DNA from 3 places in the Ensifer sp. CCNWLY38 genome. Region 2 is predicted to be linked to each of the others. Evidence: riboswitches for the same ligand, from Rfam matches in the RefSeq annotation. Region 2 holds a riboswitch; each other region holds the start of a gene.
The links. Region 2 has a riboswitch for cobalamin ahead of bluB (5,6-dimethylbenzimidazole synthase). Riboswitches for the same ligand answer to the same signal wherever they lie in the genome.
Positions count from the first base shown of each region.

Region 1: another riboswitch for cobalamin. It lies ahead of V7S54_RS01520 (aromatic ring-hydroxylating oxygenase subunit alpha); the one in region 2 lies ahead of bluB (5,6-dimethylbenzimidazole synthase).
Region 3: another riboswitch for cobalamin. It lies ahead of V7S54_RS10540 (CbtB domain-containing protein); the one in region 2 lies ahead of bluB (5,6-dimethylbenzimidazole synthase).

Region 1 is NZ_JBBBBO010000001.1:282,799-290,760, forward strand. It holds gene V7S54_RS01495 (transporter) at 1-100, shown strand, start outside; gene V7S54_RS01500 (BA14K family protein) at 160-612, opposite strand; gene V7S54_RS01505 (hypothetical protein) at 785-940, opposite strand; partial or broken gene V7S54_RS01510 (glycoside hydrolase family 25 protein) at 1,020-2,060, shown strand; gene V7S54_RS01515 (hybrid-cluster NAD(P)-dependent oxidoreductase) at 2,256-3,350, opposite strand; gene V7S54_RS01520 (aromatic ring-hydroxylating oxygenase subunit alpha) at 3,352-4,596, opposite strand; cobalamin riboswitch at 4,701-4,905, opposite strand; gene V7S54_RS01525 (DUF6656 family protein) at 5,219-5,818, shown strand; gene V7S54_RS01530 (L-threonylcarbamoyladenylate synthase) at 5,898-6,872, shown strand; gene V7S54_RS01535 (FAD-binding oxidoreductase) at 7,016-7,962, shown strand, end outside.
Region 2 is NZ_JBBBBO010000002.1:413,661-421,622, forward strand. It holds gene V7S54_RS06235 (phytanoyl-CoA dioxygenase family protein) at 1-252, shown strand, start outside; gene V7S54_RS06240 (SDR family oxidoreductase) at 341-1,153, shown strand; cobalamin riboswitch at 1,296-1,507, shown strand; gene bluB (5,6-dimethylbenzimidazole synthase) at 1,554-2,249, shown strand; gene V7S54_RS06250 (DUF2865 domain-containing protein) at 2,306-3,412, opposite strand; gene V7S54_RS06255 (acyl-homoserine-lactone synthase) at 3,540-4,181, opposite strand; gene V7S54_RS06260 (helix-turn-helix transcriptional regulator) at 4,324-5,061, opposite strand; gene V7S54_RS06265 (NADP-dependent malic enzyme) at 5,344-7,656, opposite strand; gene V7S54_RS06270 (UDP-2,3-diacylglucosamine diphosphatase) at 7,830-7,962, shown strand, end outside.
Region 3 is NZ_JBBBBO010000004.1:189,698-197,659, forward strand. It holds gene V7S54_RS10530 ((2Fe-2S)-binding protein) at 1-28, shown strand, start outside; gene V7S54_RS10535 (CbtA family protein) at 80-877, opposite strand; gene V7S54_RS10540 (CbtB domain-containing protein) at 1,075-1,251, opposite strand; cobalamin riboswitch at 1,294-1,556, opposite strand; gene V7S54_RS10545 (TetR/AcrR family transcriptional regulator) at 1,555-2,247, opposite strand; gene V7S54_RS10550 (NAD(P)H-binding protein) at 2,351-3,181, shown strand; gene V7S54_RS10555 (anthrone oxygenase family protein) at 3,178-3,657, shown strand; gene V7S54_RS10560 (SRPBCC family protein) at 3,726-4,292, opposite strand; gene V7S54_RS10565 (ArsR/SmtB family transcription factor) at 4,289-4,651, opposite strand; gene V7S54_RS10570 (crotonase/enoyl-CoA hydratase family protein) at 4,702-5,517, opposite strand; gene V7S54_RS10575 (TetR/AcrR family transcriptional regulator) at 5,601-6,215, shown strand; gene V7S54_RS10580 (VOC family protein) at 6,340-6,690, shown strand; gene V7S54_RS10585 (cystathionine gamma-synthase family protein) at 6,737-7,962, opposite strand, start outside.

The DNA.
Region 1 (7,962 bases), on a different contig from region 2:
CCCCTTCGCCGATGGAACGGGAACGCTCTATGCGGCTCTGTTCATCGGAGGCTCGATGGCCTTTGCCTGGTGGATCCTCAGGCGGATCGGAATTCTGTAGGCCTATGAGAAAGGGCCGGCGGCGGAAGCCCCCGGCCCTGCTCACCCCTTAGCTGTAGGTTAGCTATAGGGCGAATAGCACTGCTGGCGCGGGCCGCCATAGGGCTGATAGGTATTGTCGTAGGCCCTGTAGGACCGATAGCGGTCATAGCACCACTGCACATGGCGGTTGCCATAGCCGGGTGCGGGACGTTCGTAGCGTGGCGGCTGGGCGATCGCCCCGCCGATGATCACGCCGGCGCCGAAAGCGGCCATCGGGTACCACCAACCGTTATAGTAGCGATAGCCTGGGCGCTCGTAGCGATAGCCGCGATAGCCGTTGTAGTAGTAATAGTTGCCGCGGCGCTCATAGCCCGGCCGGCGATACTGAACGTTCATCGCATCGTCCTGCCGTTCGACGCGCGGCGGCGCCGGCATGAACGCCTGCGACGGGACCGCGGACGTCATCAGGACTGCCACGGCAATGATCGAAGAAAACCACCGGCTCTTCCCGGTCTTCAGCAATGCCTTCATCAAAACCTCCATAACCGAATCCACGCTCCGCAGGGTGCCGAAAAATCGGGCAACCACGGGAACTTCAGCCTCTGCATGATTTCACCCGGTTCGCTGCAAAACCGGGGATGACCCTCAGCCGGGAAATCCGAAACCAGCCAGCAACGCATAAGTCACCGGTTTTGTTCCATCTTCAGGCATCGCGGCTGCGGCGGATCAGTAGCGGCAGATCGGCAGCAGTGACGGCTTCGGCGCATTCGTTCATCCGCCTGTCGGTCTCGAAGGCATCGCGCAACACACCAATATTATGCAAGGCATTGCTCATATACAGCCGGAGGTCGGTATACATTGGCGCGCCGCTCCAGCACAGTCCGCCTCGGGGGCTGGGATTTACGATACATTAACGATACTGTCGGCAATCTCAGAGAATGGCAAAGCGGTATATCTCCACCACAGGGATGGTTCTGCGCCTCGCGACCTTTCTAGGTCTGGCTTTCGCGGCGGCGATCGCACGCGCCGGTGAACTGGAGCCCTGGAAGACCAAGTCCAACGCCATCATCGTCGATGCCTATGAGATGAACAGCATCGACTGGGAAACGATGCTCGCGGACAAGCGCATCTCCGGCTTCATCGCCAAGGCCTCCGATGGCCTGCCCGAAAGCTTCTCCTGCACCGGCGACCACAACGGCGACACCTTCAACCACTGCAAGACCATGTGGCGCAAATACGCCGTCAGCCGCGAGCTCTACCAGACCCGGCGCATGCTTGCCCGCACACACGGGCTGCTGTGGGGTGCCTACCATCTCGCCCGTCCCGGCAATCCCGTCGACCAGGCGAACCATTTCCTCGACTACGCCGAGCCGCGCGACGACGAGTTGATGGTTCTCGATCTCGAGGGCATCGATGCAGACAAATACATGTCGCTAGAGGATGCCGCGATCTTCGCCGGCCACGTCAAGACCCGCACCGGACGTTACCCGATCCTCTATACCAATCACATCACCGCCAAATATATCGCCGCGCACCGCGCCAAGCACCGGCTGCTGTCGCGCCTGCCGCTGTGGTACGCGCGCTACAAGCCGGATATCCGCCAGGTCTTCCCGATGGGCAATTGGGAAAGCTATGCGTTGTGGCAATTCTCCTCCGGCATCAATTGCGGCAAGCGGCGTTGCCCCTACCGCGTCCCGGGGACACTCGACGATATCGACGTGAATGTCGCTGCGATGTCGCCGCTCGCACTGAAAGCAATCTGGGCGCAAGGCGCGTTGCTGCCCGAAAAGCCGCTCCCGCTGGTCCTCGTCGCAGAGGCCAGCCAAGGGACCGGGGTTGGGACGACCGCTCGCGCAACCGCGACTTTTGAAAGCGAGCCGCTGCTCGTCAGCCGCACGGAAGCAACGAGCGGTGCTGGCAGCGGCGTCGATATGTTTGTGACCGGCTCGATCGATTTCGCCCGCCAAGAGCGCGCCTTGCGCCTGGCGACCGCTGCCGACGACACCACACAGCATGGATGTCCCGAACCGGCCGCAGGCGAGGACAGCCTGAGGCGCGTCGCGGTCAAGGTCTCCCTTTGCCATGCGCAGTAGGGCGATAGCTGAAGCAGCCTGAATCCTATCCGCGGCTGCACCGCTCGACGTAAAGCCGTCCGTTCCTTCCAAACGGCGCTCTCAGGCTTCGATCTGGACATCTCCCAGCGGCCGCGAGCAGCAGGCGAGGATGTAACCCTCGTCGATCTCGTCATCGAGAATACCGCCATTGTGGTTCATCTCGACCTCGCCCGCGACCTTCATCACCCGGCAGGTGCCGCAGATACCGCCCTCGCAGGCAGCGCCGATCCTGACACCATTAGCACGCGCCGTCTGCAGGATCGTCTGGCCAGGTTTCGCCTCCACCTCCTTGCCGCTCATGGTGAAAGCAACCTTGGCGGCAGCGGCTTCGCTGTCGCCCGCCACGCCAGCGCGGACGGCGATCTCTTCCGCCGCAGGCGCTGCCGCCGGCTGGAAGCTCTCCTCGTGATAGCGGGCCATGTCGAAGCCGGCTGCCTTCAGCATCTCGCGCACGCCGCGCATGAACGGTTCAGGACCGCAGCAGAACACCGTGCGCTCCAGGAAGTCGGGAGCGAGCAGCGGCAGCTTGGCACCGTCGATGCGGCCGCGCAGGCCATGCCAGCCGTGACGCGCCTCGTGCCCCTCGACGATGAAGCCGAGGTTCAGCCCGGACATCTGTGTCGCCAGAACCTCGAGCTCCGAGCGAAACAGAAGGTCGTCCGGCCGACGCGCGCAGGAGATGAAGGTGACATCGGTCTCCGGCACGCAGTCGGCCATCCAGCGCGTCATCGACATCATCGGCGTGATGCCGGAGCCGGCGGAGATAAACAGGTACTTTTCGCCGGGATGACGGACGAAGCTGAAATCGCCGAGCGGGCCGAAGGCTCTGAGCTTCATGCCGGGCTTCAGGTGATCGAACATCCAGCGCGTGCCGATGCTGTCGGCCTGTGCCTTCACCGTGACAGCAATCGAGAGCGGTCGCGATGGCGTCGACGAGAGTGTGTAGGTACGCATGACAGGCTCGTCTGCGACCGGCAATTCGAGGGTGACGAACTGCCCGGGCAGATAACGAAACCAGGCCGGCTTCTCCGCGCGGAAGGTGAAGGTCATGACATCGGCGGTTTCGACAACCGCCGATGTGCATTCGAGCATCTGCTGCCGATCGATCCAGACATGCAGCTCGTCGAAATGATGGAAGGAGGACGCCATCTGCATGTCAGGCGACCTTGGAAAGGGGAGCCGCATCGCCCTGCAGGCGCTGCCCCATGAACTTGCAGTACCATTCGACGAACTGCATCACGCCGCCTTCATGCTCCGGCGAATAGGGGCCGGGCTCATAGGCCGGCGAGCGGATGCCGAAGGCATTTTCTTCGACGATCTGGCGGTCCTGGTCGTTGGTCTCGGTCCAGACATGAGTCAGATCCTCGAGCGTGTAGTCGACACCTTCGACCGCGTCCTTGTTGACCAGCCACTTCGTCGTCACCTGGGTGAGTTCCGGCCCGAGCGGCAATACGCGGAAGGTGATGGCGTGATCCGAAAGCACGTGGTTCCAGGTCGTGGGGTAGTGGAACATCAGGAGCGTGCCGATCTGCTTCTGCCTGACATCGGCCGACAGCGCCCTTTTGACGGCGGGCGCACCCGACATGGTGTAGCTTTCGGCATCATCGACCAGCGGCATGCGCGCGGCGCGGAACTGGCCGGTCGGCGACATCCGGAACTCGCTCGGCAGGCCCTCGGCCTCGCACTTCGCCCAATGGGCGGCAATCACCGGATCGTCCTTGGCGCCCTGCACCCCGGTCGCGGTCGGCGCTTCCGGATAGGTCCGGCAGAGCTCGGGGTGATTGGCGGCGCAGTGGTAGCACTCGCGGTTGTTCTCCCAGACGAGCTTCCAGTTTCCCTTTTCGATGATCGTGCTTTCGAAGGCGACCTTGGTCTCTCCCAGCCGGTGCGGCGCGAGATAGGGCGTGGCCAGCTCGCGGAAGGCGGCGAAATCCGCCGGCGTCTCCGACAGGTTGATGAAGATGTAGCCGCCGACCGTCTCGCAGTGGATCTGTTTCAGGCTGTGGGCTGCCTTGTCGAAGTCCTCGCCCATCTGGCGTGCGAAGAGCAGCGAGCCGTCGAGCTCATAGGTCCATTGATGATACGGACAGACGAGCTTTGCCGAAGAGCCCTTGTGCTGCGTGCAGACGCGGGAGCCGCGGTGACGGCAGGAGTTGTGGAGCGCGCGGATCGTGCCCTGGCGATCGCGGGTGACGACGACGGGATAATCGCCGACCTGGACGGTGAAATAGTTGCCGGCCCGCGGGATTTCGCAATCGTGGCCGATGAACAGCCAATCCCGATACCAGATGTTTTCCAGGTCCTGCCGGTAGTAGTCGGGGTCGATATAGAAGGCCCGATCGAGGCTGTAGCCGTCACGCCGGCCCTTGAGCTTACGAAGCATATCGTTTCTGGTGTCCATGTCCTGTCCTCATGCGCCATGTTTCGGAGAGGCAGGACAGGAACCCGCACGGGCGCACACCCATGCGTTTGAGGCTCCGATCCGGCTGCCCGCCGCAACCCGTTACGGTTATGTCTGTCAAGGCTGGTTCCGGGCTCAGGAGCCGTCCTTGTGGGACCAGCCCGGCGCCTTCCCGGACGGAACCGTCCAGTGGCCTTGTGCCGAGGCTTTCGCTCCACCACCGTTGCGGGGGCAGCGCCGGGATTTGACCGGCTTCCCAATTCTCCGCCTTCCCCCTTGGAAGACGACACCTTGAGTAAGGATATGTAAGCGTGGAAGGCGCCCCGGCAGGCGCCGGATAGCGACATTCAATTCCAGAATGACGACACGATCGAAACCGTCTTCTGGAAACGGATATGAAAATTTTTCACTTTATAAACATATAGATAGATCAAAAACTGGGCATATGCCGTCTTTTGCGACCGATATGGCGCAGGCACGGGAAGGCTTCGCCCGTTTGCGACATTCCCATGAACGTGCAGGGGTATCTTCCGCGAACGAACGGAAATCCTTCATTAACCATAAGCCACTAGGCTTGCCGGCGGACGAAGATGTCCGGCAGGCAGATGGCACGCTGACGATCATGGCAAAGTTCAGATATTACGACGCAGCGGCCGAGAAGCCGCCGGCGGTCATGCCGAAGACGGCAGTTCACACCGAGTTTCTGCGCACCGGCAGGATCAACCGCCGGCAATGGCTGCCGAGCGAAAGACGGTATCTGAGCTACGAGGAAGTCGCGGACAGGACCGGCAAGAAGCTCGCGACCGCCGGTGACACGACGCACAAGCGGATCAACGGCTTTCATGCCTCGATCCAATTTCCCAAGCTGATTTTCCACCGCACGCTCGTCGGCAAGCCGCATCTCGGCTATTGCCATGTGACGGCGGCGCGGACGGCGGTCACGCCTTCCAAGGACATCACCTGGTCATTCTACTTCGCCAATTTCTTCAGCGACCTTGGTGACGAGACGCATTTCTTCGACCGTATCCAGAGCGGCTATTCCCGCATGTATTTCGCGGTCGCGATCGAGCCGAACGCCGAAGACGGACAGATGGTCATCAACCGCAACGTCCGCGACAACGGGCTCCTCTTCCGCACGGACGACCCCAAGGTTGCTCTCAAGAACGTGCTGATGCTGGGTGCCCGGGACTCCGCGCTGCGCCGCATCATCCGCAGTCTCTGAGGCAGCAACCGATTCCCGCAAAGAAAATCGTTCTGTTTTCCCGGCGCGTCCGTTAAGGAAGCGTCGGAAAGGAAGCGGCATGGCAGAGATCATCGACACGGATAAGGAACCGGACCGCGCGATCGAACGCGCCTGCGCCGTTCTTGCCGAAGGCGAACCGGTCGCCATTCCGACCGAAACTGTCTATGGCCTTGCCGCCGACGCCACCAATCCCGATGCGATCAGCCGCATCTACGAGATGAAGGGTCGGCCGCGCTTCAATCCGCTGATCTCGCATGTTTCCGACATGGCGATGGCCGAGGCTCATGTGCGCTTCGACCCGATTTCCCGACGCCTGGCGGAAGCCTTCTGGCCCGGCCCCCTGACGCTGATCCTGCCGCAGCGGCCTGATAGCAGCGTGCATGCGCTGGCCTCGGCCGGCCTCGATACGCTTGGCATCCGCATGCCCGACGGCTTCTCACGCCGGGTGATCGCTGGCTTCGGGCGGCCGCTCGCAGCGCCCAGCGCTAACACCTCGGGCAAGATCAGCCCGACCAGTGCGGCCCACGTCGATGCCGATCTCGGTGAAAAGCTGAAACTGATCCTCGATGCCGGCCCGGCCGAGATCGGCTTGGAGTCCACGATCATCAAGGTCGACGGCGGCGAGATCCGGCTGCTCCGCCCCGGTGGCCTCGATGCCGCAGAAATCGAGCGCCTGCTCGGTCGTCCGGTCATCAGGCCGGAGACGGCGGGGGCGACGATCGAGGCGCCGGGCATGCTGGCCTCGCATTACGCGCCCGGCGCGGCCGTCAGGCTCGATGTTGCCGATGTGCGTGCGGGCGAGGCATTGATCCGGTTCGGCGGCGGCCGGGTCACCGGAGAGGAACAGGCGGCCATCGTGTTTGATCTCAGCCCGAGCGGAAATCTTCGCGAAGCGGCAGCCAATCTCTTCGACTACATGAAGCGGGCCGATGCCAGCGGCGCTGCGACGATCGCCTTCGGGCCGATCCCTTCGGAAGGATTGGGAGAAGCGATCATCGACCGGCTGCAGCGGGCGGCGGCTCCGCGAGGGTGAGTTGGCGTGCGGCGCCTCCTCCGCACCCGCGCTCACCGAACGGCTGCGATTGCGGCTATGATCGCAATCGATACGAACCGAGGATCGTGACTTCAGATCGACCGATCCGATAGCGCCCTCAAGCGCAACGCGAAGGCAGACCCATGACGCCCCTTCCCTCTCCTGAACTCATTGCCTCCTTCATCGAGATCGTCGGCAGTGCCAATGCGCTCACCGCCGAAGCGGACAAGGCGCGTTATCTCGTCGAATCCCGCGGGCTCTATCGCGGCACGACGCCGATGGTGCTTCGCCCCGGTTCGGTCGACGAGGTCTCGCGCATCATGAAACTCGCCAGCGCGACCCGCACGGCGATCGTGCCGCAGGGCGGCAACACCGGCCACGTCGCCGGACAGATCCCGCGGGAAGGCAAGGCGGACATCGTGCTTTCGCTCGAACGGCTGAACCGGATCCGCGACGTCGATCCGGTCGGCAACGTGATCGTCGCGGACGCCGGCTGCATTCTCGCCGATATCCAGAAGGCTGCCGACGATCACAATCGCCTGTTCCCGCTGTCGCTCGGTTCGGAAGGCTCCGCGCGGATCGGCGGCAATCTCTCCACCAATGCCGGCGGCACGGCGGTGCTCGCCTATGGCAACATGCGCCAGCTCTGCCTCGGCCTCGAGGTGGTGTTGCCAACCGGCGAGATCTGGGGCGGGCTGCGCCGGCTGAAGAAGGACAATACCGGCTACGACCTGCGCGACCTCTTCATCGGCGCCGAGGGCACGCTCGGCGTCATCACCGGCGCGGTGCTCAAGCTATTCCCGAAGCCGCTCGGACATCAGGTGGCCTTCGCCGGCGTCGGCAGTGTCGAGCATGCGCTCGCTCTCTTCGAAAAGGCCGCCAGCCTTTGCGGGCCGGCGCTGACCGGCTTCGAGCTGATGCCGCGCCTCGGCGTCGAATTCACGACGAAACATATTCCCGGCGTTCGCGACCCGATGGAAACCGTCCATCCCTGGTACGCACTGATCGACATCTCGACCTCGGATTCGGCCGAAAGCGCCGAGCGCATGGTCAACGACCTCCTGGAGCAGGGCTTTGCCGCCGGTCTCGT
Region 2 (7,962 bases):
AGCGCGACGCTCTACCCGGCCTTGAAGACATTGCTGGCGGAGGGCAAGCTGACCGAGGCGGAAGCGGCCAATGCCATCGCGTCCTGCGCCGAGGGCTATTCCTTCCCGACCAATCTCGACCGCGATCCACCGCTCGGCGGGTTGGCGCCGAAGACCCAGGCGCAGCTGATGCGCGAGGCGCTTGCCGCGGGAACAAGCGAGCAGGATTTTCAGGCCGCACTCGACGCGCAGGCGCAGCGCAAGCTGAGCTGACGGTCCGACAGCACATCCGACAGGCTCCCGGAGCGTTTTGCCCGGGGGCCGCACCTGTTTTACACGATCATCCGAGGGAGGAATTTCAATGAGCGGACAAATGGAAGGCAAGATCGCCATCGTCACCGGCGGCACGCAAGGCCTGGGCGCAACGATCGCCGGCCTATTCGCCGAACGCGGTGCGGCGGGCATCGTCATTTGTGGGCGCAATGCCGCCAAGGGACGGGCGAAGGCCGAGGAAATCGACAAGGCCAGCGGCGCGAAAGTGGTCTATGTCGAGGCCGATCTCGAAAAGGTGGACGACGCCCGCAAGGTCGTTGCCGCCTGCGATGCGCAGTTCGGCCGGGTTGATGCGCTGATCAACGCTGCGGCCATCACCGACCGCGGCACGATCCTCGACACGACACCGGAACTCTTCGACCGCATGTTCGCCATCAATGTGCGGGCGCCGTTTTTCCTGATGCAGGAGTCGGTGAAGGTGATGCGGCGTGAGCGTACCGAAGGCACGATCGTCAATATCGGTTCGATGTCGGCAATGGCCGGCCAACCCTTTATCGCGGCCTATTGCTCGTCGAAAGGGGCCCTGGAGACGCTGACCAAGAACACGGCCTATGCGCTTCTGCGCAACCGCATCCGCGTCAATGGCCTGAACATCGGCTGGATGGCTTCCGAAGGCGAGGACCGGATCCAGCGCGAGTTTCACGGTGCTGCCGCGGATTGGCTCGAAAAGGCGGCCGCCAGCCAGCCCTTCGGCAGGCTCGTCGATCCGTCGGAGGTGGCGCGCGCTTGCGCCTACCTGTCTTCCGCCGAATCCGGGCTGATGACCGGATCGATGATCTGCTTCGACCAGTCGGTCTGGGGCGGCTATGACGGTTCGCCGCATCCGGTGGCGCCGCTCTAGATCACAATGATTTTGGGTCGGGGCGACCCAAAATCATAAACGTGATCGGTCCTTAGAAGTTAGAGCGGAATGCGGGCGGAAAACTGCGCGCACTTTTTCCTCATCCCGCTCTGACGGGCGCTTGTCTTTCGCTAGTGGCTGTGCCCTTATGACGCCGTCAGGTGCCTGCGCAAGCGGGAGAATCGGGAATCCGGTGTCATTCCGGAACGTGCCCAACGCTGTGACGGGGACGGTTGCCTCAAGAAGTGCCTTGAATTGATTCAAGGTTTTGCCACTGGATCTTCAATCGATCTGGGAAGGTGAGGCGACCGGTTGAACCGAAGTCAGAAGACCGGCCTGGCGAGATAGACCGAACCCCGCGCGGACGGCGGGAGGTTTTCGCATTGTTGGGGATCAAACGATGCTGACTGAACCGAAGGGCGGCCTTGCGGCTGCCGGTGCCTTTTCGCCGGATGAGCGGGAGGCCGTCTACCGCGCCATCGAAACACGCCGCGACGTGCGCGACGAATTCCTGGCCGAACCTCTTCCCGACGATCTGGTGAAACGCCTGCTCGCCGCGGCGCACAGCGCGCCATCGGTGGGCTTCATGCAGCCCTGGAACTTCGTGCTGGTGCGGGGGGCAGAAACGCGCGAGCGCGTCTGGCAGGCCTTTCGCCGCGCCAATGATGAGGCCGCCTTGATGTTCGAGGCAGAGCAGCAGGCCAAATACCGCTCGCTGAAGCTTGAAGGCATTCGCAAGGCGCCGCTCAGCATCTGCGTCACCTGCGACCGCACGCGCGGCGGCGCCGTCGTTCTCGGGCGCACGCACAATCCGCAGATGGATGTCTATTCGACGGTTTGCGCCGTACAGAACCTGTGGCTTGCGGCCCGCGCGGAAGGGGTTGGCGTCGGCTGGGTCAGCATCTTCCACGAGACCGAGATCAAGGCGATCCTCGGCATTCCTGATCATATCGAGATCGTCGCCTGGCTCTGCCTCGGCTATGTCGATCGCCTTTACCGGCAGCCCGAGCTGGCGGTGAAAGGATGGCGGCAGCGCCTGCCGCTGGAAGAACTGGTGTTCGAGGAAGGCTGGGGGAACTGCAGCGAGAGTTCCTAAAGCCCGTCGCGCAAAAGTGCGCAGCGATCGCGACGCGCTTTAAGGCGGCGCCGGGATCAGTTCTGGACCGGTTGATAGGCCGGTCCCTTCGGGTGCTTCAGGTCGATCGAGGTTTCTTCCTGCGGCAGGAAGGTCGGGCCGACGACGCGCACCTTGCTCTTGGACGGGTCGTAGGGCCGCTCCTCGGCCGGCACCTTGGCGGTCGTGGTATCCGCCGGTTTCTTGGTTTCGATCACGACGATGGACGACTGATCGTCGCCGATCTTGGTGCCGGTCGTTTTCGATGAGGTTGCAGCAGTCTGCGGTATCTGGCAGCCGCACATGCCGGGCTTGCTGACGCCGCGGGTGCGATAGGCAAACGCATTGGGCATTTCGGTATAGGGCAGGCCGGTCACGGCCGAGACCATCTGTTCGCTTTCTTCCGTGTTGATGTCGTGGAAGTAGAGTTCTGTCTCGGCGCCAGGGCAGCGCGCCCGGCAGGCCTGTTCGTCACGCGGGAAGTCGGCCGGCGTCGCATCCGAGGAGATCGGGAAGAAGGCGCCGTCGCAGGTGCGCACGCACATGGTCCTGAGCGTTCCGCGGTAATAGCCATCCTGCGGCGCATAACCGTCTTCGCCATGCCCGAGCATCGGCCCGTAGGCGTCCTCAGGTGGCAGGTCGGCAATGATGTTGCGGTGCGTCTCGGGCTCTTCGGGCTCGACGCTCGCGAATTCTTCGCGGTCGCCGTAGCAGCCGTTGATTTCAAGCGCGGCAAGGATGCGGCGGCGGCTGTCTTCGCTGCCGCCGGCGACGATCTGCTCGCGCTCCGACTTCAGCATGCGCAGATTGTCTTCCATCTCGGCGATGAGGCTGTCGAGCTCTCCGCAGCTGTCGGGGTCGTCGCCATCGAAGACGACGACGCTGCCGCCACCGCAGCCCGCGCGGCGGCGGTCGTTTTTCGCCCGGCGCAACTCGATATTCTGCCGTGAGATGGCGCTGGCATAGTCCCGGACATCCGCAGTGGTGGCGACCATGTCGGGCAGTTGCGCAAGCCGGGTATTCAGCCGGTCGCACACGGTCGATGCCAGCGAAGGATCGGCACCGACCAGGGCCAGCGGCACAAGCACCACAGCGACGTGTTTCAAGCGCGGGAACACGGGCGAAGTCTCTTCCTGCTGCCGCATGATGCCGGCCTTCTGATATGGGCGGCTGCCAGCGGCAATTCCTGTTTCACCTCCATCATAGAGCTTGTCGGTGATCGTGCAACGACAAGCGGCGGTTTGCGTTAACGGCTCCGGCCGGCGATGGCATTCAAGCGGCGCGGGCGGTTTCGAGCGACATCGGGCGTTCGAGAACGGTGCCTTCGATGGCGGCAATGGCCTTCATGCGCTGAAGCAGGTCGTTAGTCACTTCCCAGGCGACGGCAACGGCGAAGACCGAGCCGATGCGATGGGGTTCGGCAATGCGCTCGCCCGGGCATCCCATGCGGCGGAACATGCGCTCCAGGAACACGTCGGTGACCGTGACGATGTGGCTGATGCCGGAGGCGAGACCGAGTTCGCCGACGCCGCACATCAACTCGGCGGCGGCGATCGTCACCTGATTGGAGGCGCGGTCCTGCGAAATCTCGGGCTCGATGCAGAAGCGGCTGGATTCCCAAACCGAAGCGCTGCGGATTTCCGGATTGTCGCCGAGCAGGATCGGGAACGTATCGTCCAGCATGTTGGGGCCGAGCGTCGGCAGCAGCCTCAGCGAGCCACGCAGCCGGCCGTCGGGAGCGTAGGACAGCACATAGAGCGGGTTCGCCGTGTCGTAGTTGTCGATTTCCCATGCGCCGTCCGTCTGAACGTCCCATTTCAGGAAATCGTGGAAGACCCGCTTGCGCAGCCGGAACATGTCGTCGACGGCCCGCGGGTGCTGTGCTCGGGTCTTTCCGTTCAGGATCCTGATCATCTTTTTCTCCATCCTTGTCTTGGGATGGGCGGATGCTGTCAGGCTGGCGGCGGTCGCGTAACTGTCGGTAGTGACAGTTTAAATCAGCGATATTTCCCACTAGATTTCGAGGGGTTTTGGGAGGGCCTTGGCGCGAGCTGCGTCAAACGGTGGGGATCAGTGCATGGCGGACGGCTTGGGCGACGGCTTGCGTGTTGGAGACGACATTCAGCTTGCGCCTCGCATTGGTCATGAAGAAGCGCACGGTGCGTTCGGAAATGCCGAGGATAGTGGCGATTTCCCAATAGCTCTTGCCGGCGGCGGCCCAGGTCAAAACCTCGGTTTCGCGACCGGTGAGGCGCATGTCACGCGCCGAAAGGCCGCCGGCCATTGCGCCGTGTTCCAGCATGGCCGCATGGAAGAGATTCGCGGCGAGCTGGAAATCGCGCAGATGTTGGCGCCGATAGGCCGTCCATTCGTCGGCCGGCATGTTGACGTTGATTGCCAGCAGCGCCGTCCGACCTGCGGGCGATGGCAGCGGCAAGGCAACGCCCTCGGTGGAAATGCCGATTTCCTGCGCGGCCTGGAACAAAGGCTCGCATTCCGGGAACCGATGTCGCGCCATCGTCCATTCCACCGGGCGCACGCCGCCAAGCGCGAGCTTCAGGATCGGATCGATTCGGTGAAGGCCGCGCGAACGGTAGATCTCGGCGGCATAGGCGCCGAAGGTGTGATGCAGGCGGCAGATCTTGAGCTCGTCCGCATAGGGCTCAGCTTCGAGGTACAGGAGATGGGCAATGCGGAACGTGCGGCGCATCAGCGTAAAGAAATGAGCGGGCTCGACACAGCCCCCGCCTTCCAGGATTTCCAGCATGTCGAGGACAGCCTGCTGCTCAGTCATGCCACAACACCGAATCTCGTCCGAAGCCACAGCATGGTTAGAGGTTCACCTTTTGTCCAGCGCAAACTTACCCGTTTGGTGTGTGATGCCAATTTTGCAATTTTCGATTGCCGGTTCTTGCGACCGGATCGCGCGAGCGGGCAACAGAGGATGATTCCGCTGTGATTCTCGGGCGATAGACCGTCGCGCTCAACAATTGCGCGACGTCTGGATATGGCATTGGGGGCGCCGGTCTGGCGCCTGATATCTGCGAAGATCGAAGGCGATCTCCGCGGTATCATTTCAGCCCGGATGGCTGGCTTCGACGACCGCGAGGGCCGCCATGTTGACGACGCCGCGCGATGTGACCGAAGGCGAAAGGATGTGCGCGGGAAGCGCCGAACCCAGCAGGATCGGACCGACATGCAGGCTGTCGGTCATGGTCTTGACGACGCCGAGCGTGATGTTGGCGGCATCGAGATTGGGGAAGACCAGGAGGTTGGCTTCGCCCGGCAGGCTGCTGTCCGGCATGACGCGTTGGCGCAGCGCTTCCGAGATCGCCGCATCGCCATGCATTTCACCGTCGACTTCGAGGTCAGGCGCGAGTTCGCGCACGAGCTGAAGCGCCTTGCGCATTTTGGTGGCGCTTTCCGAATCGCGCGAACCGAAGTTCGAATGCGAGACGAGCGCTGCACGCGGCGTGATGCCGAAGCGGCGGATTTCCTGCGCGGCCATGACGGTGGTCTGCGCGATCTCCTCGGCGCTCGGGCAGTAGCTGACGTAGGTGTCGGTGAAGAAGGTCGCGCCTCGCTGCGAGATCAGCAGGCTGAGAGCCGAGAAGTCGAGCACGCCTTCACGCTTGCCGATGATCTGCGAGACGTCGCGCATGTGCCTGGAGTACCGGCCTTCGACGCCGCAGATGAGCGCATCGGCTTCGCCGCGCTTGACCGCAAGCGCACCGATCACCGTCGTGTTGGTGCGCACGATCGTACGGGCCGCTTCCGGGATGACGCCGAGGCGGCCGACGAGGGCGAAATAGTCCTCGACATAGTCGCGGTAGCGCGGATCGCCTTCGGGGTTCACCACTTCGAAATCGACATCCGGACGGATGCGCAGGCCGTAACGGCGCAGGCGCGTCTCGATGATCTGCGGGCGGCCAATCAGGATCGGCCGGGCCGTGCTTTCTTCCAGCAGCACCTGGGCGGCGCGCAGCACGCGCTCGTCTTCGCCTTCGGCAAAGATCACGCGGTTCTTCTGGGCGTTCTTCGCGGCCGCAAACACCGGCTTCATGATGAAGCCCGAGCGGAATACGAAGCGGTTCAGCTTGTCGAGATAGGCGTCATAGTCCTGGATCGGACGGGTGGCGACGCCGCTTTCCTCAGCCGCCTTGGCGACGGCCGGCGCGATGCGCAGGATGAGACGCTGATCGAAGGGCGAGGGGATCAGGTAGTCGGGGCCGAAGACCGGGGTTTCGCCGGAATAGGCGCGGGCGGCAACGTCGGACGGCTCCTCGCGGGCAAGGCCGGCAATGGCGCGGACCGCCGCCATCTTCATTTCTTCGTTGATCGTGCTTGCGCCGCAATCGAGGGCGCCGCGGAAGATGTGCGGGAAGCAGAGAACGTTGTTGACCTGGTTCGGGAAGTCCGAGCGGCCGGTACAGATCATCGCGTCCGGACGGGCGGCACGGGCAGCTTCCGGCATGATTTCCGGCGTGGGGTTGGCAAGCGCCATGATCAGCGGCTTCTCGGCCATCTGCACCAGCAGTTCCGGCTTCAGCACGCCGGCAGCGGAAAGGCCGAGGAAGACGTCTGCGCCGCCGATGCTGTCGGCGAGCACGCGGTTATCGCTCTCCTGCGCGTAGATGGACTTCCATTCGTCCATCAGCACCTCGCGGCCCTTGTAGACCAGGCCCTCGAGATCGTGCACCCAGATGTTCTCGCGCTTGGCGCCGAGGATGACGAGCAGGTTAAGGCAGGCGAGTGCTGCGGCACCGGCACCCGAGGTGACGATCTTCGCCTTGGCGATGTCCTTGCCGGCAAGCTCCAGGCCATTGAGGATGGCGGCGGCGACGATGATCGCGGTTCCGTGCTGGTCATCATGGAAGACCGGGATCCGCATCTTTTCACGCAGCTGGCGCTCCACTTCGAAGCATTCGGGCGCCTTGATGTCCTCGAGGTTGATGCCGCCGAAGGTGGGCTCCAGCGCCGAGATCACGTCGACCATGCGCTCGATGCTCAACGCGTCGATCTCGATGTCGAAGACGTCGATGCCGGCGAACTTTTTGAAGAGAACCGCCTTGCCTTCCATCACCGGCTTAGAGGCGAGCGGGCCGATATTGCCGAGGCCGAGCACGGCCGTGCCGTTCGAGATGACGGCGACCAGGTTGGCGCGAGCGGTGAAATCCGCAGCCGTTTCCGGGTTGTCGCGGATGGCGATGCAGGGTGCTGCCACACCCGGCGAATAGGCCAGCGCCAGGTCACGCTGGTTGCCGAGCGGCTTGGTGGGCTGGATTTCGAGCTTTCCCGGGCGCGGGTAACGGTGGAAGAAAAGGGCCTGCTGGTCGATGTCGCCGCTGGCCGGACCGATGTGGGATTTCGTCTTGTCGCCCGTGTTCATGCTCTCACATTCCTCATTCGTGGTCGTGCCTTTTGGCATGAATTCGGAGCGAGGTACAGTTTTGCCGTGCCGATTTCGGCGGTCAGACCGGTGGCAAGGCGCTCATGTCATCTTCCTGAAACACGAGTCTGGTTTTCACGGGGGCAGGAAGCGTAACTAAAGACGAGGCTGGCATGACGGCGCAGCAAGACAACTCCGTACGAAAGCTCAGGACGTTGTTCATCTCCGACGTCCATCTCGGGTCGAAGGCCGCCAAGACGGACTTCCTGCTCGATTTCCTGCGGCATCACGAAGCCGAGACGATCG
Region 3 (7,962 bases), on a different contig from region 2:
GCATCTCATGCAAAACGGCGGGGCTTGAACCCCGCCGTCTGTTTGTTCAGGTGCCCATGGAAGGGCGTGATCCGCCGGATCAGTTCGCTCTGGCGAAACGCTCGTTGATGAAGCCGGAGACGACGCCAAGAACGATCCAGAAGGCGAGCGTGGTGGCGAGTGCGGCAACCGCAAACTCGGCGCCGAGAACGGCCGGAACGTTGCTCGTAATATCGACCGGCTGCGGCGCGCCGTAGACGTGCGGTGCTGCGATCAGCGCGAGGCCGACGACCTTGGACACGATCTCCTCGCGCAGGACGACGAGATAGAGGCCGACGGCCGAAAGGGCGACGGCTGCCAGCCACCAGGTCTGGCGGTCGCCAAGCTCGGCGGCCGGGAAACCCGGCAGTTCCGGCGGCAGGCCGATTGCCGGCAGCATGTGCACGGCAAGCCAGCCGCAGGCGCCCCAGAGCGCGCCGTTCCTGAGCGTGATCGGATAGCCGATCACCAGGCTGACGCCGGCCAAGAGCAGACCGAAGCCGGAGCCGGTGACGAGATTGGCGATCAGCGTGCCGGAGAAGCGGCTCATGCCGAACATGATGCCGCCTTCCTCGTGTTCGCCCTCATGGGCATAAGCCGGCGTGATCGGCGACAGTGCATCAAGCAGGGCGCCAACCGGCGAGACCGCCTTCAGCGACGAATGCTGGTCGTGACCCTCGGCGGCGGGTTGCGTCGTTCCAGGCTGTGCAGCGGGCTGCTCGGTTGCAGCCGGAGCCTCGCCTTCGAATTCCTCCGCATGCAGGATCAAAGGCGTGACCCTTAGTTCCTGGGCACCGGTCATGAAGACACCGGCAATCAGTCCAGCCACGATCGCGGCCAGAAGCGTTCTGACAATCATCTTGAAGTCCCTCGATAACGGCAAAAGCCACGCGCTGCGGCGTGGTTTGCAAGCCTTCCCATTCGCTGTGTCATGCGAACCATGCCGGTGCGCCGGCCGAAGCGGCGGCGTGCACAAGCACCGACATCCGGCTGAGGCCGGATGCGTTCAGGTCCGCTTTGTCGATGCGGAACGTTGGTGACGTTCCGGAACATCGCTTAGTGGCAGGGGAAGCCGTAGGAGTGGCGGGTGTCGTGCGCGGTGTCGTGCAGCACGGCCGAATTGGCAAGGCCGGCGCCGAAGACGAGGAATGCGCCGATGAAAAGCGCGATGACGCCAGCGGTCAGACGATCGCTGAGGGAGAGCGGAATGCTCGAAACAGTAGACGTAGCCATGACAACCTCCGTGATGGCATCGGGAAATTCCCGGTGTGGGCCCTATGCCCGTATCGAGTGGCAGGTTTCCTGGCTCACGGCGCTGGGCGGAATGCCCTTGATCTGCCTCGCCTTCCCAGATCGACCACCCTCTCGTGGTCTCCTCCAGTGGCTTCTTCCGGATCACTCCGGAATGGCAGATCGACGTCGCTCTACAGTCGCGGGGTCGGCCGTGATGTGAATGCCCAGCATGGGTCCATCCGTCACGTTCCCGTTTACTCCCGAAACACGTTCGCGTCCCGGGAACCAATCGATCCCAGATGATTAGGAGCGTGTCATGGCGTTGTCAATTGAGCCTGCGCCGCCCGCCGCTTCATCAGCGACAAAATCGCGAAGGATCATCTGCTTGTAGGCCTCGACGATGCGGTCGCCCTCGACGCGATCGACCGAAACGGCAAGCCGCATGGTGCAATCGCCGAGATGCATGATCAGGAAAGCGGCGCTGTCGATGGTTTCGCGCGGCGTTTCGGGCACAAGCCCGGCCCAGACATCGGCAAGCAGTTTGCCGCCGGCGCGGCTTTGCAGAAGATCGATCTCGCGCAGCGCCTTGTCGGCCTGCATCGCCGACCAGATGTCGCGCATCACAGGCTCGGCGAGGAACATGTCGTAATAAATGTCGAAGAGCACACAGAAAGCGTCGCGTAGTTCCGCGAGCGATGTGACCTTGGCAAGTTCGGCAGCGATGCACTCGTTGCACACGGCATTGTAGCGCTCGGCCAGCGTGCGCACGATCGCCGCCTTGTCGGGGAAGTACTGGTAGAGTGAGCCGATCGAAATTCCAGCTTTTTCAGCGACTTCGCTCATGCGCATGGCGTCGCTGCCCTTTTCCTGGATGAGCGCTGTCGCGCAGGCGAGGATGTGCTCGACGCGCTCGCGGCTGCGTTTCTGGCTGGGTGTCCGGCGCAGCGCGGTCTCGTCTTCGGCGGGGACCGCGGATGGGCTTATTTCTGGAATCATGAGTGTTGCTCACATTTTGACTTGACTCTTAAAATACGAGGATTTATCACATTTGCAAATGTGAGAGATGCTCATGTTTATTGGTGAACCTCAGGAGGAAACGATGTCTCAGAAAGTCACACTGGTTTTGGGCGGTACTGGCAAGACGGGGCGGCGGGTGGCCGAACGCCTTCAAGAGCGTGGTGTCGCGGTGCGCATCGGCGCCCGTTCGGCGTCACCGTCCTTCGACTGGACGGATGAGGCGACCTGGGCGCCGGCGCTTGAGAACGTCGATCGTATCTATGTCTGTTACCAACCGGATCTGGCGGTGCCGGGCGCCGTCGAGATCATCCGCAAGTTCTCAAACCTTGCCGTCGGCGCGGGCATCAAGCGGCTGGTGCTTCTGTCGGGGCGCGGCGAGGACGAGGCGGAAGCGGCCGAACGCGAACTGCAGGCTTCCGGCGCCGACTGGACGATCATTCGGGGGAGCTGGTTCTTTGAGAACTTCAACGAAGGCTTCCTGGCCGAGGGGGTCTCAAGCGGTTCGGTCTTCCTGCCCGTGGATACAGTCACCGAGCCTTTCATCAGCTGCGACGACATTGCCGACGTGGCGGTTGAAGCGCTTCTCGACGATCGTCATGTCGGCAAGGTCTATTCGCTGACAGGGCCGCGGCTGATGACCTTTGCCGACGCGGTGGCCGAGATCGCTGCGGCGGCCAATCGCCCGATCTCCTATCAGGCCATTCCGGTTGCCGACTTCGCGGCGCAATTGCAGGCGGACGGTGTGCCTGATGACTATGTCGAACTCATCCGCTATCTCTTCACCTCCGTGCTCGACGGGCGCAATTCCAGTGTGACATCCGACGTCGAGCGCGTGCTTGGGCGCCGGCCGCGCGATTTTGAAACTTACGCCCGGGAGACCGCAGCAACCGGTGTATGGAGTCTTGCCGCATGATCCCGTTTATCCCCGCTCTGGCGTTTGCCGCTGCGATCGGTTCCGGCCTGATGGCCGGGCTGTTCTTCATCTTCTCGGTCTGCATCATGCAAGCCTTGTCGCGGCTGCCGCCGGAGCAGGGGATCGCTGCGATGAACGCGATCAATGTCGTCATCCAGAACCCGATCTTCCTCAGCGCCTTCATGGGCACGGCGCTGCTTGGCCTGGCGCTGATTGTCGTCGCGTTCATTTCGGGCGGCGAGGGCCGATGGCTGCTGGCCGCGGGCGGCCTGGTCTATGTCGTCGGCGTGCTCATCGTGACGATCGTCTTCAACGTGCCGATGAACGACGCGCTTGGGGCCGCTGCACCCGGGCAGGCCGCGACCGATCTGTGGCTTGGGCGCTATCTCACCGATTGGGTCTGGTGGAACCACGTGCGCACCTTCGCCTCGATCGGTTCACTGGCGCTCTTCATCCTCGGTTTCGCCCGCACTTGACAAAAAGCGCCGGCAAGGCGGTCAATCCCTGCCGGTGCACCCTTCTGAGGCCTCGTCATCTCGGGCGGTCAGCGCTTGGGGATGCGCGCGTCGTACTGCTCTTCAAGCTCAGCAAACTTGCTCCAGAAGGCTGAAGGCTGCTCTCCTTCCAAAAGGTCGCGCAACAGGTCGAGATGCACGTGCCAGCCGGCGGAAAAGCTGGTCATGATGCCGCGGTTGGCGATGCGGGTATGGGTGACGATGAGCAGCACCCTGTCGCCGCGCGGGCTGAGCTCGAAGCGGACCTCGGAGGGCGTATCCGTGCCTTCGTCCCAGCTATAGGCGAGCAGGCGCGGTGGCTCCCAGGCGAGCACATGCCCGTGCTTGCGAACCTCGCCGGCGTGATCGGCGTATTTTTTCGGCGGTCGATCATCCTCTGTCGTCAGTTCCGAATGGCGGAAGACGTGTTCGACCGCTGCACCCTCGGAAGAGCCGATCGTTCCCGATGCCATCCAGAGCCGGCGCTTGTTTTCCTCTGTCAGATAGGACCAGACCCGCTCGATCGGGCCGGGAAGCAAGCGTTCGATGCGCACCGCATCGGGGGCGATGACGCGGCCGTAATCGGCGCTGGCAAAGGCTGTGGCAGGCGATGTCATGGCTTTTCCTCCGTATCGTTTTGAACAGTTGCGTCGTCGGCGAGAAGCAGCGCCTCAAGTGCGTCAATGCGCGTTCGCCAGAAGGCTTCGTAGTGGCGCATCCACTCCATACCTGCATGCATCGGCGTTGCATCGAGGCGGCATACATGCGTGCGACCTTTCACTTCGCGGCGCACGAGACCTGCTCCTTCCAGCACCTTGATGTGCTTGGATGCCGCGGCCAGCGAGATCGAAAAGGGGGCCGCAAGCTCACCGACCAGTCTCTCGCCTTGCGAAAGGTTCTGGAGCATGGCGCGGCGCGTCGGATCCGAAAGCGCGTGGAACACGGCATCGAGATGTTCGTTCTCATATTCAACCATGTTGTTGAATATCACTTCGATTGCGAAGATTGTCAACCGTTTGGTTGAATTTAGTAGTAACGCGAGAAGGAACCGTCGCGCGGCGGGTCGTCGTGGACGTGCCGTCCCTTCCAGGCGGCGAGCGCATCGGAGAGATCGTCGGTTGGGACCATCTGGGCGAACTGTTCGCTTTCGACCAGCAGCCCCTCTGCGATCGACATGTTGAGGCCGCGGGTAACCGCAGTGATGATCGAGCGGACGGCAAGCGGGGAATAGCCCATGATGCGGCTGGCCAGGTCGCGGGCGGCGGGCATCAGTTCCTCATGGGCGACGACGTGATTGACGAGTCCCATCTCCAGCGCGCGTTCCGGCGAAAAATCCTCCCCCGTCAACAGCAGTTCGAGTGCGCGCTTGCGGCCGGCAAGCCGCGGCAGGCGCTGGGTGCCGCCGAAGGTCGGCGGCATGCCGAGCTTGATCTCCGGCTTGGCAAAGCGCGACCTGTCGCTGGCGATCGCCAGATGCACGGCCTCGGTGATTTCGCAGCCGCCGCCGTAGGCGAGCCCGTTGACCGCGGCGATGACCGGCTTCGGAAAGGCTTCGAGCCGCGCCGTCAGAAGCTGGCCGCGGCGGACGAAATCGCGCACCGCCGGGTTTACGCCCGCGGCCACGCTTTCCGAGAACTCGGGGATGTCGCCGCCGGCGGAAAAGGCGCGGTCGCCGGCGCCGGTGATGATGACGGCGCCGACGGTGTCGTTCACTTCGATCGTGTCGAGAAGGACCATGAGCCGGTCGATCAGCTCATAGTTCAGCGCGTTGAGCTTCTCCGGGCGGTTGAGAGTGAGGAGGGCGATGCCCTCGGAAATCTGCATCAGTACGGTCTTGGACATAGTCGCTCTCCGGCTAGGGTTGACGGGGAGAGGCTAGGTGAGCGAAGATGAAATGTATATTCACTAGTCGGTATACTTGAGAGATGGCGAAGGCAGAGAAATCGACGCGGGATGTGATCGTCGAAGCGGCGGAAAAGCTCTTTTATGCGGAGGGCATCCGCGCCGTCAGCGTCGATGCCGTGGCCGAAGCGGCGGGCGTGACCAAACGCACGCTCTACTACCATTTCGAAAGCAAGGACGAACTGATCGCCGCCTATCTCGAAGGCCGCGACCAGCCCAATCTCAAGCTTTTCCGGAAGTGGTTCGACACGGCCGAAGGGGAACTGGCCGATAAAGTCGAGGCGATCTTCGTCAACCTGGCGCGGGCGGCACGTCACCCGAAATGGAAGGGCTGCGGCTTCCTGCGCACCTCGGCGGAGCTTGCCAACATGCCGGGCCATCCGGCGATCCGGATCGGTGCCGCCCACAAGAAGAAGTTCGAGGCGTGGATGGCCGAGACTTTTGCCGAAGCCGGCATCGCCGAGTCGGCCATGCTGGCGAAGCAGATCCTGCTTCTGCTCGACGGCAGCTTCGCTGTGGTGCTGCTGCACCGGGATGCCAGCTATATGGAAACGGCGGGCAAGGCGGCGGCGGCGCTGGTGCGCGTGGCGCTTGCCGGTGCGGGCCTGCGACCTCAGGCGGCGGTTGCCACACCCTGAGGCTGTCCGACGATTCCCTCTTCAATCCGGCGTGTTTGGCAGGCAGTATGGCCGCACCGCCGTGAAAACCGACACCTGTGAGCGCTGGAGAACGCTTCGTTGCTCGCCGGATAAGGAAGAACCAATGACCGTCTTGCGTATCGTCTCCAACCTCCACGCTCCGGACCCTCAGATGGCACAAGCCTTTTACGGCGACCTGCTGGAGCTCGACGTGGTGATGGACCATGGCTGGATTCGGACCTTTGCGGCCAAGGGTGCGGCGGCGAAGCCGCAACTGAGCGTCGCCAGCGAGGGCGGCAACAATACGCCCGTGCCGGTGCTTTCGATCGAAGTGGACGACGTCGACCGGACCTATGCGCGCGCCAAGGCAGCGGGTGCGGAGATTGTCTACGACATCACCAACGAACCCTGGGGTGTGCGCCGCTTCTTCATGCGCGACCCGTTCGGCAACATCGTCAATATTCTTTCCCACTGACGTCGCGGTCGCCGTATCGCCTAGCGACCGCTATGTCAGGCAAGCATCAAGCCAGCGACAGGGCGTTCGAAAGATCGGCGACGAGATCGTCCGGATGCTCGATACCGATCGACAGGCGGATGGTCGATTCTAGCACGCCGATGCGGTGGCGCACCTCGATCGGAACGCCGGAATGGGTCATGGCCGCCGGGTGGCTTGCCAGCGATTCCGTGCCGCCGAGGCTGACGGCGAGCTTGAAGATCTGCAGCGCATTGAGGAAGCGGAACGCCGCTTCCTGGCCGCCTGATATGTCGAAGGAGAAGGTCGAGCCGGCGCCGGTGCATTGCGCCCTGAAGGTGCGGCCAACCGGTGAATCCTCGTCATGGAAGGGCAGGTAGTGGATGCGCTCGACCTTCGGGTGCTCGCGCAGGAACTCGGCAACGACGCGGGCATTGTCATCGGCCTTCTGCATGCGCACCGACAGCGTTTCCAGCGACCGGCCGAGCATCCAGCAGGAATGCGGATCGAGTTGGGTGCCGATCGCGCCGCGCAGCGCCTTGACTTGCTTCATCACAGCCTTCGAGCCGAGAGCCGCACCAGCGATGAGGTCGGAATGGCCGCCGACATATTTGGTCAGTGAATAGAGCGAGATGTCGGCGCCGTGTTCGATCGGTCGCTGGAAGACCGGGCCGAGCAGCGTGTTGTCGCAGGCGACCACGGGGGTATGACCCTGCTTCTTGCCGATCTGATCGGCGACGCGGCGGATCATGGCAACATCGACGAGGCTGTTCGTCGGGTTTGCTGGCGTTTCCACGAGAATCACAGAGACGCGGCCCTTCGCCATCGCCTCTTCGGCGGCGGCGCTGACGGCTGCTTCATTGACACCATCGGCAAAGCCGACGGCCGCAACGCCAAGATTGAGGAAGGTTCTGGCAAGCAGCGTCTCGGTGCCGCCATAGAGCGGCTGGCTGTGCAGCACCGCGTCGCCCGGCTTGACGAAGGCAAGCAGGGTGGTGGCGATCGCCGACATGCCCGACGAGAACAGCGCGCAGCTCTCGGTGCGCTCGTAGACGGCGAGGCGATCCTCGACGATCTCGCTGTTCGGATGGTTGAAGCGCGAATAGACGAGACCGGCGCCGACACCCGCCGGCGGCTCCTTCCGACCGGAAACGAAATCGAAGAAATCGCGGCCTTCCTCGGCGGAGCGGAAGACGAAGGTCGAGGTCAGGAACACCGGCGGCTTGACGGCGCCCTCGGACAGTTCCGGATCGTAGCCATAGTTCAGCATCTGCG